Regions from separate parts of the Streptomyces sp. NPDC058880 genome, predicted to be linked through region 2. Evidence: predicted binding sites of a transcription regulator. Region 2 holds the regulator's gene; the other holds the start of a gene.
The links. The regulator HrcA, encoded in region 2, represses chaperone genes, less so after heat shock. The targets are predictions, from matches to a motif close to TTNGCACTCNGNNNNNCNGAGTGCNAA.
Positions count from the first base shown of each region.

Region 1: groL (chaperonin GroEL) is a predicted target of HrcA. The motif match lies at 1,465-1,491, and genes of this name have one in related genera.

Region 1 is NZ_JBHYMC010000064.1:35,271-38,680, forward strand. It holds gene thrC (threonine synthase) at 1-278, shown strand, start outside; gene ACFW2G_RS27500 (MoaD/ThiS family protein) at 316-594, shown strand; gene ACFW2G_RS27505 (cold-shock protein) at 980-1,186, shown strand; gene groL (chaperonin GroEL) at 1,623-3,242, shown strand.
Region 2 is NZ_JBHYMC010000022.1:63,326-66,735, forward strand. It holds gene ACFW2G_RS15640 (DUF3097 domain-containing protein) at 1-540, opposite strand, end outside; gene ACFW2G_RS15645 (MBL fold metallo-hydrolase) at 575-1,294, opposite strand; gene hrcA (heat-inducible transcriptional repressor HrcA) at 1,448-2,464, shown strand; gene dnaJ (molecular chaperone DnaJ) at 2,465-3,410, shown strand, end outside.

The sequences.
Region 1 (3,410 bases), on a different contig from region 2:
CCGGCGGCTTCGTGGAGGACGTGACCGACGAGCAGGTCGTCGAGGCCATCAAGATCCTCGCGCAGACCGAGGGCATCTTCGCCGAGACCGCGGGTGGCGTGACCGTCGGCGTGACGAAGAAGCTCATCGAGAACGGGCAGCTGGACCCGGCGCTGACCACCGTCGTCCTCAACACCGGCGACGGCCTCAAGACCCTGGAGGCGGTGGCCGCGGACAGCGGGCAGACCGCCACCATCCGCCCCAGCCTGGACGCGTTCCGCGCCGCCGGCCTGGCCTGACCACCCTCCCTCGTACTACCGGAAAGGCAGTAGCGCCATGAGCGTCAACGTCCGCATCCCCACCATCCTGCGCACCTACACCGGCGGTCAGGCCGAGGTCCCGGCCGAGGGCGCGACCCTCGCCGAGGTCATCGAGTCCCTGGAGAAGAACCACCCGGGCATCGCCGCGCGCGTCCTGGACGACCAGGGCAAGCTCCGACGCTTCGTGAACGTCTACGTCAACGATGACGACGTGCGCTTCGAGGGCGGTCTGGCGGCGGTGACGCCGGACGGCGCCGGTGTGTCGATCATCCCGGCCGTCGCGGGCGGCTGCTGACCCTCCCGACAAACCGAAATTACCCCCTCCGCTAAAAGCGGAGGGGGTAATTCTGTTTGATTGGGCACGGTAGAGTTGGGGAAGTCCCCTCCGCTGGACTTGCCCGCTGCATATGAACGGGTCGCGTGAGGGTCGACATCGGGTCAATGTGCGGGCGCGGTATGGGGCTTTGGCGAGATATGTCTGGCCCGAGTTGCCCTGGAAGATGCCAAATTTTCACTCTATTTCAATGTTTCTCGGTGTCCAGATTTCTCGTCGGATTGACCTGTTGCAGACAGCACTCGCGCAGATACATTCAGCCTCGGTCGACGCGTTCCGACGCAAGTTCTGACCCGGGAACGCGAAGTGCGTTCCCGCGCAAGGGCCAGTAATAGGGGAGTTAGGCATGGCTCAGGGCACCGTCAAGTGGTTCAACGCGGAGAAGGGCTACGGCTTCATCGCGGTCGACGGTGGTGCGGATGTGTTCGTCCACTACAGCGCCATCCAGATGGACGGGTACCGCACCCTTGAAGAGGGTCAGCGGGTCGAGTTCGAGATCTCGCAGGGCCAGAAGGGTCCGCAGGCGGACATGGTCAAGCTCGCGCTCGGCTAGTCCCGGAGCATCGACCACCGACGCTCGGTCTTCCGTCGAAGACCCGGAAGACCTACGAGGGGCCCACATCCCGTGTCCGGGATGTGGGCCCCTCGCGTGTCCCCCGTGTGCCCGTGTTCTCCCCGGGGCCGCTTGCGCCCGCCTGTCACTCGACCGCCACCCCCGCATCGAGGCTTCTTCGAAGCCGCTTGCGCCCGCCCGTCACCCGACCGCCACCCCACGCCGAGGCTTCTTCGAAGCCGCTTGCACTCTCGGGGGTCGAGTGCTAATCATTGGCGTTAGCACTCTACGAGTGAGAGTGCTACTGAAACGAGGACCGGGTCGGTGAGGCCCGCAGGGTCCGGTGGGAAGGAACCGCCGGGCATGCAGGCCGTCCGTCGCGGGCGCGGGCGCGGTCCTGGGAGCAATCCACCGCTGTCCGGGAGGACCACTTCAGATGGCCAAGATCATTGCGTTCGACGAGGAGGCCCGCCGCGGCCTCGAGCGTGGGATGAACCAGCTCGCCGACGCCGTCAAGGTCACCCTTGGCCCCAAGGGTCGCAACGTCGTCCTTGAGAAGAAGTGGGGCGCCCCCACGATCACCAACGATGGTGTTTCCATCGCCAAGGAGATCGAGCTCGAGGACCCGTACGAGAAGATCGGCGCCGAGCTGGTCAAGGAAGTCGCCAAGAAGACGGACGACGTCGCCGGCGACGGCACGACCACCGCCACCGTCCTGGCCCAGGCGCTCGTCCGCGAGGGCCTGCGCAACGTGGCCGCCGGCGCCAACCCGATGGCCCTCAAGCGTGGTATCGAGAAGGCCGTCGAGGCCGTCTCCGCCGCCCTGCTCGCCCAGGCCAAGGATGTCGAGACCAAGGAGCAGATCGCCTCCACGGCCTCCATCTCCGCCGCCGACACCCAGATCGGCGAGCTCATCGCCGAGGCCATGGACAAGGTCGGCAAGGAAGGCGTCATCACCGTCGAGGAGTCCCAGACCTTCGGTCTGGAGCTGGAGCTCACCGAGGGCATGCGCTTCGACAAGGGCTACATCTCGGCGTACTTCGCCACCGACATGGAGCGTATGGAGTCGGCTCTCGACGACCCGTACATCCTGATCGTCAACTCCAAGATCGGCTCGGTCAAGGACCTGCTGCCGCTCCTGGAGAAGGTCATGCAGTCCGGCAAGCCGCTGCTGATCATCGCCGAGGACGTCGAGGGCGAGGCCCTGTCGACCCTGGTCGTCAACAAGATCCGCGGCACCTTCAAGTCCGTCGCCGTCAAGGCCCCGGGCTTCGGCGACCGCCGCAAGGCCATGCTCGGTGACATCGCCATCCTCACGGGCGGCACGGTCATCTCCGAGGAGGTCGGCCTCAAGCTGGAGAACGCCGGTCTCGACCTGCTCGGCCGCGCCCGCAAGGTCGTCATCACCAAGGACGAGACCACCATCGTCGACGGTGCCGGTGACAGCGACCAGGTCGCCGGTCGTGTGAACCAGATCCGCGCCGAGATCGAGAACTCCGACTCGGACTACGACCGCGAGAAGCTCCAGGAGCGCCTCGCGAAGCTGGCCGGCGGCGTGGCCGTCATCAAGGCCGGTGCCGCGACCGAGGTCGAGCTCAAGGAGCGCAAGCACCGCATCGAGGACGCCGTTCGCAACGCGAAGGCGGCCGTCGAGGAGGGCATCGTCGCCGGTGGTGGCGTGGCCCTGCTGCAGGCCTCCGCGGTCTTCGAGAAGCTGGAGCTCGATGGTGACGAGGCGACCGGCGCCAACGCCGTGAAGCTCGCCCTGGAGGCCCCGCTGAAGCAGATCGCCGTCAACGGTGGTCTTGAGGGTGGCGTCGTCGTCGAGAAGGTGCGCAACCTTCCGATCGGTCACGGCCTGAACGCCGCGTCCGGCGAGTACGTCGACATGATCGCCGAGGGCATCATCGACCCGGCGAAGGTCACGCGCTCCGCGCTGCAGAACGCCGCGTCGATCGCCGCGCTGTTCCTGACCACCGAGGCCGTCATCGCCGACAAGCCGGAGAAGGCCGCTGCCGCTCCGGCCGGCATGCCGGGCGGTGACATGGACTTCTGATCGGCCTGCTGGTCGATCGGCTGTTCTCGAACGAGGGCGGCACCCCGACGGGGGTGCCGCCCTCGGGCGTTCCCGGCCGGGACAGTCGGGACGTGGTGTCGAGCGTGAGGTCGAACGGCGCGGGGATGCGCAGCGGCTCGCCGAAGGACACCGTCGTGCGGGCGCGGG
Region 2 (3,410 bases):
GGCGACAGCGGCGGCGATACGGGACTCCTTCGAGCCCGGCACCAGGTGGTCCACCAGCACCCCCAGCCGGGCGTCCGGCGCCGGACCGAACTCCGCGACCACCGCGGGGAGGTCGTCGACGCCCTCCAGGTATTCGACCACGACGCCCTCGATGCGCAGGTCGTCGCCCCAGACCCGCTCCACCAGCTCGGCGTCGTGGCGGCCCTCCACGTAGATCCGGCCCGCCCGGGCCACCCGCGCCCGCGCGCCGGGGACGGCGATCGACCCCGATGCCGTCCGGGCCGGCGCCGACGGGCCCCGCGACGGGCGGACCAGGGTGACCACCGCGCCGTCCAGCAGGAAGGCCCGCGGCTCCATGGGGAACACCCGGCGCTTGCCGAACCGGTCCTCCAGGGTCACCGTCCCCGCCTCGCAGGCCACCACCGCGCCGCAGAAGTCCGTACCCGCCACCTCGACGACCAGGTCCGGGTCCGCGGCGACCTCCGGGACGGCCTTGGGGCGCTTCCACTGCGGGGTCAGGTCGGGGGAGTACTCGCGCATCCGGTCGACACTAGGAGAGCGGTGGCCCTCCCCGCTACGACACGCCGGAACGGGCCGCCAGTGTGGCGCGTTGCGCACGCACGAACCGCGCGTCGACCACTGCTCCGTGACCGGGTACGTACAGTGCGTCCTCGCCGCCCAGCGCCAGGAGCCGGTCCAGGGCCGCGGGCCACTGCCGCGGCACGGCGTCCGGGCCGGCCACCGGCTCGCCCGATTCCTCGACCAGGTCCCCGCAGAACACGGTCTCGCGGTCACCCGCGACGAAGACGGCCAGGTCGTGTCCGGTGTGCCCGGGCCCCACGTTGGCCAGCAGCACCTGCACCCCGCCCAGGTCCAGGGTCCACTCGCCCGACACCTGGTGGCCGGGCAGCACCAGGCGGTCCACCGCCTCGCTCGCCTCCGCCTGCGCGAGCCCGTGCCGCACCGCGTCCCGGCGCAGCTCCTCGCGGCCCGTGGCGAGCAGCGCGGCCAGCCCGACCGCGCCGAAGACCTGGGCCCCGGGGAAGGCGGACGCGCCCAGGACGTGATCGAAATGACCGTGCGTGAATGCGATATGGGTCACGCTCCGGCCCGTCAGTCGCTCGGCCTCGGCCCGCACCTCGGTGCCCTCGCGCACGCACGATCCGGGGTCGACGAGGAGGACGGACCCGTCCCCCACCACCAGTCCCACCGTGCAGTCCCACACCGGCAGACGCCGCCGGCCGGTCCTTGCGGTGAGCCGTTCCCAGCCCGCCTCTTCCCAATGCACGTCCATGCCGCGACGCTACCCTGGCGGGCCTCCCTTGCCACGGTCTCACCACCCGGCCGTACACTGAGCGGGGGATCTCTGGCACTCGAACGCACAGAGTGCCAACGAACGGCAGAACACGGCAGAACACGGCAACGGATCAGGCTGGAGGTGTGCGCGATGCTCAGCGAACGCAGACTCGAAGTGCTGCGCGCCATCGTCCAGGACTACGTCGGGACGGAGGAGCCGGTCGGCTCCAAGGCGCTCACCGAGCGGCACCGGCTCGGCGTCTCGCCCGCCACCGTGCGCAACGACATGGCGGTGCTGGAGGAAGAGGGCTACATCGCCCAGCCCCACACCAGCGCCGGCCGGATCCCCACCGACAAGGGCTACCGCCTCTTCGTCGACAAGCTCGCGGGGGTCAAGCCGCTGTCGACGCCCGAGCGTCGCGCCATCCAGAACTTCCTCGACGGGGCCGTCGACCTCGACGACGTCGTCGGCCGTACGGTGCGGCTGCTCGCGCAGCTCACCCGTCAGGTCGCGGTCGTGCAGTACCCCAGCCTGACCCGGTCGACCGTCCGGCACGTGGAGCTGCTCTCGCTCGCCCCCGCGCGGCTGATGCTCGTACTGATCACGGACACCGGGCGCGTCGAGCAGCGGCTCGTCGACTGCCCGAGCCCCTTCGGCGAGGCCTCGCTGGCCGACCTGCGGGCCCGGCTCAACAGCCGGGTCGTCGGCCGGCGCTTCACCGATGTCCCCCCGCTCGTCCAGGACCTCCCCGAGTCCTTCGAGGCCGAGGACCGGGGCACGGTGTCCACCGTGCTCTCGACGCTCCTCGAAACCCTGGTCGAGGAGGCGGAGGAGCGGCTGATGATCGGCGGTACCGCCAATCTCACCCGCTTCGGACACGATTTCCCCCTGACGATCAGGCCGGTGCTGGAGGCGCTGGAGGAGCAGGTCGTGCTCCTCAAGCTCCTCGGCGAGGCCAACGAGTCGGGAATGGCCGTAAGGATCGGGCACGAGAACGCCTACGAGGGGCTCAACTCCACGTCGGTCGTCTCGGTCGGTTACGGTTCGGGCGGCGAAACCGTCGCCAAACTCGGCGTGGTCGGACCGACCCGCATGGACTACCCCGGAACGATGGGAGCGGTACGCGCAGTGGCACGTTACGTCGGACAGATCCTGGCGGAGTCGTAAGTGGCCACGGACTACTACGCCGTTCTCGGCGTGCGCCGCGACGCATCGCAGGACGAGATCAAGAAGGCCTTCCGGCGCCTCGCGCGTGAACTCCACCCGGATGTGAATCCGGACCCGAAGACGCAGGAGCGCTTCAAGGAGATCAACGCGGCCTACGAGGTGCTGTCGGACCCGCAGAAGAAGCAGGTCTACGACCTCGGCGGCGACCCGCTGTCCTCCTCGGGCGGCGGCGGAGCCGGCGGATTCGGGGCGGGCGGCTTCGGCAACTTCTCCGACATCATGGACGCCTTCTTCGGCCAGGCCTCGCAGCGCGGACCGCGCTCGCGGACCCGGCGCGGCCAGGACGCCATGATCCGCCTCGACCTGGAGCTGGACGAGGCGGCCTTCGGGACGACCAAGGACATCCAGGTCGACACGGCCGTCGTCTGCACCACCTGCTCCGGTGAGGGCGCGGCCCCCGGGACCTCGGCGCAGACCTGCGACATGTGCCGTGGACGCGGTGAGGTCTCCCAGGTCACCCGGTCCTTCCTGGGCCAGGTCATGACCTCGCGCCCCTGCCCCCAGTGCCAGGGCTTCGGCACCGTCGTCCCGACCCCGTGCCACGAGTGCGCGGGCGACGGCCGGATCCGCTCCCGCCGCAGCCTCACGGTCAAGATCCCGGCCGGTGTGGAGAACGGCACCCGGATCCAGCTCGCGGGCGAGGGCGAGGTCGGCCCCGGCGGCGGCCCCGCCGGCGACCTGTACGTGGAGATCCACGAACTGGCGCACCCGACCTTCCAGCGGCGCGGGGACGACCTGCACTGCACCGTCACCATCCCGATGACGGCGGCCGCGCTCGGCACCAAATGTCCGCTGGAGACGTTGGACGGCCTGGAGGAGATCGACATCCGGCCCGGCACCGGGTCCGGCCAAGCGATCCCGCTGCACGGGCGCGGCGTCACCCACC